DNA from 3 places in the Paenibacillus sp. 1182 genome. Region 1 is predicted to be linked to each of the others. Evidence: predicted binding sites of a transcription regulator. Region 1 holds the regulator's gene; each other region holds the start of a gene.
What was found. The regulator Rex, encoded in region 1, represses fermentation and respiration genes when NADH is low (regulators of the CRP and FNR family bind a similar motif). The targets are predictions, from matches to a motif close to TTGTGAAATATTTCACAA.
Positions count from the first base shown of each region.

Region 1 (3,290 bases):
CAGCTGCCACACATATTCGCCATTGAACACACTCGGCTGGAGGCTTACAATTTTCACACCTGGAAGCTGCTGCTGAATTAGCGCCGTCATTTTTTGCTCGTCGACTCCGTTCTTCAGCAGCTCGGTATGAACACCGCTATTATCTGCGGCAGGTACGTTAGGTTGTCCCTCCACTTTTTGAAAAGGAACCCATACCATTATATTTTCATTCTGTGCATTTTTCCCTTGAACCACCCAATAAACCTGATCCCACACAGACTTCCATGTTTGAGTCGTGCTAACCAGACCACCTGATTGCTTGGCCTTAATGATAGCGGCATTTTTCTCAGCCACCTGGTCTTGAGTAACATAGGAATAATACCAGAAAATGCTGACCAGGATCAGTATCACGGCCAAAATGGCGACCGCTATCCATTTTTTCTTATTTTTCAAACCCGTGCTTCCTCTCTAAGGGGATGTGACACCTGAATTAGCGCGACAGCAGCCCTTCAAAGGCGGCTTGTGCCTCATGTTTGATACGTTCCTCGTCCATAGTCAGGCATTCGCCGTTTTTCACAACCTGACGACCGTCTACCCACACATGAGCCACGTCCTTGGCGCTTGCAGAGTATACCGCATGGGAAATAAGATCTGTACGCGGCAAGAAATGTGCCTGATTCAGATCCAACGCGATAAAGTCAGCCTTGTTGCCTGCTGCCAACGCTCCTACTTCTTTTAAACCAATCGACTTTGCACCGTATTCTGTTGCCAGACGCAGCGCTTCACTTGCAGGAACTGCCGTAGGGTCACCGGATACACCCTTGTGAATAAGTGCTGCCAGACGCATTTCCTCGAACATATCCAGGTTATTATTGCTGGCAGGACCATCCGTTCCGAGAGAAACCGTAACCCCTGCACGCAGCAATTCAGGCACTCTTGCCACACCACTTGCCAGCTTCAAGTTGCTGCCAGGATTGTGGGAAACCGCTACACCACGTTCTGCCAGTAAAGCTATTTCTTCGTCGTTCAAATGAACGCCATGGGCAACAAGCGAAGGACGGGAGAAAAAGCCAAGCTTATCCAAGTGTGCAACCGGACGCAAACCGTAGTCGCGTACGTTTTGCTCTACTTCGGCGATCGTCTCAGACATGTGCGTATGCAGTGGCAAGTCCAGATCATGCGCAGCTTGTACGAATTTTTCAATAAACGCAGGTGGACATGTATATGGCGCGTGCGGAGACATCATCGTAGTAATACGCCCGTCTGCTTTACCGTGCCAGTTACGTGCAAAAGTCACGGCCTCTGCCAGCTTGATTCGCTGTTCTTCCTCCGAACATAGTCCAATTGCTCCACGCATCAGACTTGCACGAATACCTGACTCTTCAGCCACACGAGCCACTTCATCCATATGATCGTACATATCGAGGAAGGTTGTTGTTCCACCTTTCAGCATTTCCAGCACAGACAAGGACGTACCCCAGTACACGTCTGTAGAAGTAAACTTGGCTTCCATAGGCCACATTTTTTCTTGAAGCCATACTTGAAGTGCCAAATCATCTCCATGCCCACGCAGTAGAGACATCGCCGCATGACCATGAGTATTGATCAGACCAGGTAAAAACAATAGCCCTTTACCATCGATCGCTTCCGTCTCTTCCTCACCCGCAGGCAAGGTTTCGCCAATATAAGTAATACGACTATCCTCCACAATCATAAAACCATGGACTACCCCTGCTTCTGGTCCATTTATGGCAAAAGATCCGTTTTTAATCATCCATTTATTCACTGTCATATTGGGTTTCTTCCTTTCCGTCCTCCAAATAATAAGCGAGGCTAAGCAAATCAGTTGTAAAGTCTGTGGCATGAATCCGAATGTTGGCTGGTGCCTTGAGAGTAGTCGGTGCAAAGTTCAGGATCGCTCCAATTCCGCTCTCAATAAGCCTGTCAGCCACGTGCTGTGCTTCAAAATCAGGTACGGTAATAATCCCGATTCGAATGTGTTTTTCTTTCACAGTCGCTTCCAGTTCATCCATCGGTTGCACGACCAATGTATTGATCTTGGTTCCTACCTTATCCGGAAACGCATCAAATACCGCTACAATCTTCATATTGTCTTTTAAATAAGCGTTATAATTCGAAAGGGCTTGCCCCAGATTACCCGCTCCGACCAATACTACATTAATTTGTTGGTCGATTTTCAGGATATGGCGTATTTTCTCAATGAGATAAGAAACATCATAACCAATACCCTTCCGACCAAAATCTCCAAAATAAGCAAGATCTTTACGGATTTGGGCCGGGTTCAAATCTAGCCTCTGTCCCAACTCTTGAGAAGAGACCGTAGCCACCTCCCGTTTGTGCAGTGCATTCAGATAACGTAAATATACGGGTAACCTCCGTACGACAGCCTCTGAAATTTTATCTGATTTCATACTTGCTCCCCCTAATTGTAACGAACATACTTATGTCCGTCCGTTATGCCTCTGTCTCCGGGGCGGATTGGAGCCATTCGGCGATGCGGGGCACCATTTGCTCCGATGGCATATGCTCCATTTTTGGTCCCGGTAACGAGTACAAAAAGTGCTTTCCGTAATAGGATTCAATCACACGCGTATCATAAACGATAACGACCCCGTGGTCGTTCGCTGTACGTACCAACCGACCAAATCCCTGTTTGAAGCGAATGACCGCTTGCGGTACAGACAGCTTCATAAATGGATTCTTCTTCTGCTGCTGGAGCAGTTCGCTTTTTGCCTCCAGCAGCGGGTGATTCGGCGGTTGAAACGGCAAGCGAACAATGGCTAGACAAGTCAGAGCCTTCCCCGGAATATCGACGCCTTCCCAGAAACTGCTGGTCCCCAGCAATACAGAAGCTTTCGCTTCCTGAAACCGGCGGGTTAGCTTGCTGCGACTTCCACTGTCCACACCTTGTCCCAGCACAGTAATTTCGCTGGATGCTAAGGCCTCTTTGAGCGGCTCATACACTTGCCGGAGCATCCGATAGGACGTAAACAGAACGAGCATTCTCCCACGTGTCGCCTGAGCAGTCGCTCCTAGAGAGCTAACGAGCATATCTACAAAATGCGCATCTCCTACACTGCCCTTCACACTTGGGAAATCCCGTGGAATAACCAGCAACACCTGATCCCTGTAATTAAAGGGTGACGGGAGCTGCGAAGTCATCAGCCGCTCTTGATCTGCGGCCTCCTGTAAGCCGAGCTGATCGATCATGTACTGAAACGACTTATCTACCGACAAGGTAGCAGAAGTCAGAATAATGCTTCTTTTTTTGTCAAAAAACATTTCTTTCA
Region 1 is NZ_JAFICR010000001.1:208,789-212,078, reverse strand. Features, by position in the region: gene JOD82_RS01090 (cell wall elongation regulator TseB-like domain-containing protein) at 1-432, opposite strand, end outside; gene JOD82_RS01085 (amidohydrolase) at 470-1,771, opposite strand; gene JOD82_RS01080 (redox-sensing transcriptional repressor Rex) at 1,758-2,411, opposite strand; gene dinG (ATP-dependent DNA helicase DinG) at 2,455-3,290, opposite strand, start outside.

Region 2 (3,290 bases), 160 kb from region 1:
GCTTTATGCTTGCGAATCATGCTCATGAAGCTCTCGACCAGTTCCACAGCGATGTTATCTACACGGTCATCGTTGTTACCGTAGCAAGGGTATTCGCCTTCAATTTCAAAGTCCACAGCAATCCCTTTTTCGTTACGGATTGGTTTAACTTTTGCAAATTTAATGGCACTCAAGGAGTCGGTAGCAACTGACAGACCCGCAATACCACAAGCCATGGTGCGGAGAATATCACGATCATGCAACGCCATTTCAATGCGTTCGTAGCTATATTTATCATGCATGTAGTGAATAACATTCAAAGTGTTCATATACAGTTTTGCCAACCATTCCATCATAGGTTTGAAGCGACTCAACACTTCTTCATAATCCAGAACTTCACCTGTAATGGCTGGGAATTCAGGCCCTACTTGGACGCCAGATTTTTCATCTTTACCACCGTTAATTGCATACAGCAGAGCTTTAGCCAAGTTAGCACGAGCACCAAAGAATTGCATTTGTTTACCGATTTTCATTGCCGATACACAACAAGCAATACCATAGTCGTCTCCATAAATCGGACGCATCAGATCGTCATTCTCGTACTGAATGGAGCTAGTTTCAATAGAAACTTTCGCACAATATTTTTTGAAGCCTTCAGGCAATTTTTCCGACCACAGTACAGTCAGGTTCGGTTCCGGTGCAGGTCCCAGATTGTAGAGGGTGTGCAGGAAACGGAAGCTGTTTTTAGTTACCCGAGTTTCTCCAGTTACGGACATACCACCAATGGACTCAGTAACCCAAGTTGGATCTCCACTGAACAGTTCATTATAGTCAGGTGTGCGCAAGAACTTAACAATACGCAATTTCATAACAAAATGATCGACCAGTTCTTGAGCTTGTTCTTCTGTCATTGTACCCTCTTCCATATCACGTTGAGAGTAAATATCAAGGAAGGAAGATACACGTCCTAAGGACATTGCTGCACCATTTTGTTCTTTGATTGCTGCAAGATATCCAAAATATACCCATTGGAAAGCTTCTTTCGCATTGTTAGCAGGTTTTGAAATATCAAAACCGTGCTCAGCAGCCATTTGTTTCAGTTCATTCAAAGCACGAATTTGCTCGGAAATTTCCTCACGCAGACGAATTACGTCTTCTTCCATGGAATCAACTTCAAGGCTTTTCAGTTGCAGCTTTTTATCTTGGATCAAGAAGTCTGCACCGTATAAAGCTACACGACGATAGTCACCGATAATACGACCACGGCCGTATGCATCTGGCAGACCAGTAATGATACCAGCTTTACGAGCTGCTCTCATTTCATCTGTATAAGCGTCAAATACACCTTGGTTGTGAGTTTTACGAATATGAGTGAAGATATCAATGATACTTTCTGGCACTTCAAAACCATAGGCTTTGCAAGCGTCGATCATCATTCGAATTCCGCCAAACGGCTGTAAAGAACGTTTGAATGGAGCATCTGTTTGTACACCGACAATTTGCTCTTTATCCCGGTCTAGATAACCCGGTTTATGTGAAATAATAGTGGATGGCGTATTCACGTCTACATCAAGCACGCCGCCGTTTGCCAACTCTTTTTTGGTAAGATCGGATACAATATCCCACAATGCAGTTGTGTTGGCCGTAGGACCAACCAAAAATTCTTCATTGCCAACATAAGGTAAGATATTGGTTTCAATAAAATCGTTGACGTTGACTTCTTTAGTCCATTTGCCTTTTTTAAAACCTCTCCAGCCAGATTGTTGCTCTTGTAATTCTCTCTCAATCACCGACATGTAAATCCCTCCAAATTGTTTGGTCTTCCGGACTTGTGATTTTTTTCACGATAAAGCTATTTCTTGAGCCCGGCCTGTTCACCGATGCCTTACGCTCAGTGTCGGGACCTTTCTTACACCCTTATTGTAGAATAATGATAGAGTGTAGTATGTGACAAAAATCACAATATGAGTGATTTTTGTCACTTTATTTTCCCTAGCTTCGCGCCTATATCCTTAGCCTTGCCTTTCACCTCCCTTCCCAAACCAACAGGCCCTCTATATAGAGAGCCTGCATCGGTATTGAACGAGAAAATGCTTTTTCACAAGCCTCTTCTTACCTATTATATTATTGGTCAAAACGTCCGTAGAAGGCATTGCGATAGACATCAGCCAACTCAGTAACCAGTGGCAACTTAGGATTCGCAGTTGTACATTGATCTTCAAATGCGCGGTCAGCCAGATAATCTACACGTGATTCGAAATCTTTCGCATCGAAACCGATTTGTTGGAACGATTCCTCGATACCGAGTGTTTTGTTCATTTTACGGATTGCTTCGATCAAGCTGTTAACCCCTTCTTCGGTGGTGCGTGCAGGCAGTCCCAGTATGCGCGCGATTTCTGCATAACGCTCATCCGCAACAAAGTGCGAATATTTAGGGAACGAAGCAAATTTTGTCGGTTTTTTCGCATTATAACGAATAACGTGCGGCATCAAAATGGCATTCGTGCGGCCATGCGCTGTATGGTATTGTCCACCCCATTTATGTGCAAGACTGTGGTTAATGCCCAAGAATGCATTAGCAAACGCCATACCAGCAAGTGTGGAAGCATTATGCATTTTTTCACGAGCCAGCTTATCACCGGTCAGAGCCGATTGTTCTAGGTATTGGAATACCAATTGAATGGCTTTAATTGCCAGACCATCTGTGTAGTCATTAGCCATTACGGACACGTAAGCCTCGATAGCATGTGTCAGAACGTCCATACCTGTGTCCGCTACAGCTGTTTTAGGCAGCGAATATACAAACACTGGGTCAATAATTGCCACATCAGGAGTCAACTCATAGTCAGCCAGTGGGTACTTCGTGTCGCCCAGGTTTTTGTCCGTAATTACTGCGAACGATGTAACTTCGGAACCTGTACCCGATGTTGTAGGGATAGCTACAAATTGTGCTTTTTGGCCCAGACGTGGGTACTTGTAAATCCGTTTACGGATATCCATGAATTTTTGTTTTAAGTTATTGAAATCAGTATCTGGATATTCATAGAACATCCACATGCCTTTAGCGGCATCCATTGGCGAACCGCCGCCCAGTGCGATGATGCAATCCGGTTGGAAACGTCTCATCATTTCAGTACCACGTTCTACCGTAACTGTCGATGGATCTGGCTCTACTTCAGAGAACACTTCGATAGCTACTGGTGTTTGGCGCTGATGCAGATAATGAATAACACGATCTACATATCCCAGTTGTACCATCATAGGGTCTGTGATAATAGCTACACGTGTGATATCAGGCATTTTAGCAAGAT
Region 2 is NZ_JAFICR010000001.1:51,514-54,803, reverse strand. Features, by position in the region: gene pflB (formate C-acetyltransferase) at 1-1,775, opposite strand, end outside; gene adhE (bifunctional acetaldehyde-CoA/alcohol dehydrogenase) at 2,104-3,290, opposite strand, start outside.
Region 2: a site for Rex is predicted at 1,809-1,826, ahead of pflB (formate C-acetyltransferase). Genes of this name have one in related genera too.

Region 3 (3,290 bases), on a different contig from region 1:
CATCCAGGGGGCTACGTCCGTTGAGGCAAATTGTTTCTGCGTATTCGGAGGAACCCTTGTGGGACTAACTACTTTAGACAGTGCACCCGTTTGGTGAAGGATATCTTCTGGGGTTATGATCGGAGTAATTTCGTTTGCTGCTTCATAGTCAGCATTCCATAAGTTGGACTGCGTAAGTATGTTGCGACATTGTTCTTTTTCTTCAGGAGAAAAGTCAGGGTAATAATGGGTAAAAGCATCGTCCCACGAGTGAGGAATGCCTGAAAGCACGGACTTGGGATATTTACGGTGATAACGGCTCACGATCCTAATAAATTCCGGTAATACTACAAAGTCAGCGTCGCAGAAGATGATGTATAGCCCTCTTGCACGGCGCAGTCCCAAATTTCGAACGGCAGATCGACCGCGTTGTTCCTGATGTGACACATAGATAAGAGGATAGGATGCTTTGAAGTCTTCGACCATTTCTCTCGTTCCGTCTGTAGAACCGTCATCAGCTACAATGACTTCGAATAGTTGCTTTGGATAGGTTTGTGTCTCAAATGAAGCGAGTGTAAGCAACAATTGCTGGACTCGATTATAGGTTGGAATGATGACGCTGTAGCGGATAGCCAATATGATCTCCCCCCCACCATTTTTATTAGTGAACGTATGAACAAGATAAATAATAACAATGTATTCAAGGATTTTAGCCTGGTCTAGTCAAACATCCCTCAAGGTTCGAAACAGGCTTGGTCTTATCGCGGAAGTTAAGGTGGGAGTTCTGTATTTTCTGCTAATTTGCAGGTACGTTCAGTGGTGTTATGTATGTATAATCATGGTATTATGCATAGAGATGTAAAGTAAAAGCGCGGGCGTTTCCTATCCGCTGAAAGCCCACTCAGCATACAGAAACAAACATGAGATGAAATGGGCAAGTTATGGTAAACTATATGGAGTTATAGAAGACCTGAAAGAGGAGTACTATATGACACAATTTGTCTATAAGCAAATTATTGACGATCTCAAGATGAAAATCTTTGCTGGAAAGTTTGCAGATATGAGATTGCCAGATGAACGTAGTCTTAGTGAGACTTACCAGGTTAGTCGTAGTTCAATTAAACGTGCTCTGACTAAAATGGAGAATGTCGGAATTATTTTTAAAAAACAAGGTTCCGGGACATTTATTAATCCATTATACATAAGAAATGAATCTATCTTTAACTACGAAGGCTCTAATCTAGGAGTCACTGATAATTTTCAAATGCATGGTAAAAAGCCAAAAATCAAAGTACTGAGTTTTGAGGTCATTCCGCCAACAGAAGAATTACAGCGCGATTTGTTCTTGGAGACTCATGATTTTGTATACAAAATTGTCCGCTTACGTTTGTTTGATGATGATCCTTTTATGATTGAAACAGGCTATATCCCTATTAAAATTGTTCAGAATTTAAATCAGACTATTATCGAGGGGTCCATTTTTAATTATTTGGAAGACTCGCGGAACTTGGCCGTCACCAAATCTTTTTTATCCATTTTTGCAGAACCGTCCCAAGAGAATGATCAAAAGCTGCTACATTTAAATGAAAATGAGCCTGTAGGTATTATGGAAGGTGTGTTCTTTTTAGATAACGGTACGCCATTTGAGTTTTCTCATATGCGATTTCATTACAAATATTTAAAATTTAATACCTTTGTATCGGTTCACTAATGATAAGACTGGAGAATTCTCCGGTCTTTTTTTTATAATTTTGAGAAAAGGATTGGAGCCTGCGATTGCAACGTTTATTACAAATTTTATTGGTTTATACTTCTATATATTTTAATGTAAGAGCTTTTTTACTGTCTTTTTAATTTATATTTCATAGTATGTTCAAAATTTCACAAAATTGGACCGTATCACTTGTGAAAAAGGTTGAATTTAATCGACGCGGCGTTATGATGTACATGTAGATGAAATTTCCGGAAATAAATTACAAACAATACTACTTAGGGAGTGGACACCATGTCATTATCACCCGTGTTAGCAGATTATTCATCTAAAACATATTTAGAAAAACTTGATGCATATTGGCGTGCAACGAACTACATTTCGGTAGGTCAGCTTTATTTAAAAGATAATCCTTTGTTGAGAGAGCCTTTAAAAGATTCAGATGTGAAGGTTAAGCCTATTGGACACTGGGGCACAATTCCAGGACAAAACTTTATTTATGCACATCTAAATCGTGTTATTAATAAATATGATTTGAACATGCTTTACATTGAGGGCCCTGGTCACGGCGGTCAGGTTATGGTTTCAAATTCATATCTGGATGGAAGTTACACCGAAATCTATCCGCAAATTACGCAAGATATCCCAGGTATGAAGAAATTGTTCAAACAATTCTCTTTCCCTGGCGGTATTGCTTCACATGCTGCTCCTGAAACACCTGGATCTATCCATGAAGGTGGAGAATTAGGCTACTCCCTTTCTCATGGTGTAGGTGCCATTCTGGATAATCCTGATCTGATTTCGGCTGTTGTTATTGGTGATGGCGAAGCTGAAACGGGTCCACTAGCCGCTTCGTGGTTCTCTAACAGATTTATCAACCCGATCACGGATGGTGCAGTGCTGCCAATCTTGCACTTGAATGGCTTTAAGATTAGTAACCCAACGATTATGTCTCGTCAATCGAAAGAAGAATTGACCTCATACTTTAAAGGTTTGGGCTGGGAGCCATTCTTTGTTGAAGGTGAAAATCCGGATCACATGCATCCAGAAATGGCGAAAGTATTGGATACGGCCATCGAGAAAATTGAAGCTATTCAAAAGAATGCGCGTGAAAATAATGATCTTACTCGTCCAGCGTGGCCGATGATTGTATTCCGTTCACCTAAAGGCTGGACGGGTCCAAAGGAATGGGACAACGTGCCGAATACAAATTCATTCCGTGCCCATCAGGTTCCAATTCCGGTTGATCAAAAAAATATGCAGCACGCACCTGCTTTGTTAGAATGGTTGAATAGCTACAGACCAGAGGAATTGTTCGACGAAAACGGTCGTTTAAACTCTGAGCTTGCTGAAATTCTGCCCACAGGCGATAAACGTATGGGAATGAACCCTGTTGCGAATGCGGGGAACCTCATTAAAGACTTGAAATTGCCGGATTTCCGTAACTATGCGCTGGATAATTCCGTACCTGGTAAAGTGATTGCGCAAGATATGTCGGTTTTAGGGAAATACGTTAAAGATGTGGTTGTCTTAAATGAACAAAATCGTAATTTCAGAATCTTCGGACCGGATGAAACAATGTCTAATCGCTTGGCTCCTG
Region 3 is NZ_JAFICR010000012.1:41,982-45,271, forward strand. Features, by position in the region: gene JOD82_RS21945 (glycosyltransferase) at 1-615, opposite strand, end outside; gene JOD82_RS21950 (GntR family transcriptional regulator) at 968-1,690, shown strand; gene JOD82_RS21955 (phosphoketolase family protein) at 1,985-3,290, shown strand, end outside.
Region 3: a site for Rex is predicted at 1,849-1,866, ahead of JOD82_RS21955 (phosphoketolase family protein). Genes of this name have one in related genera too.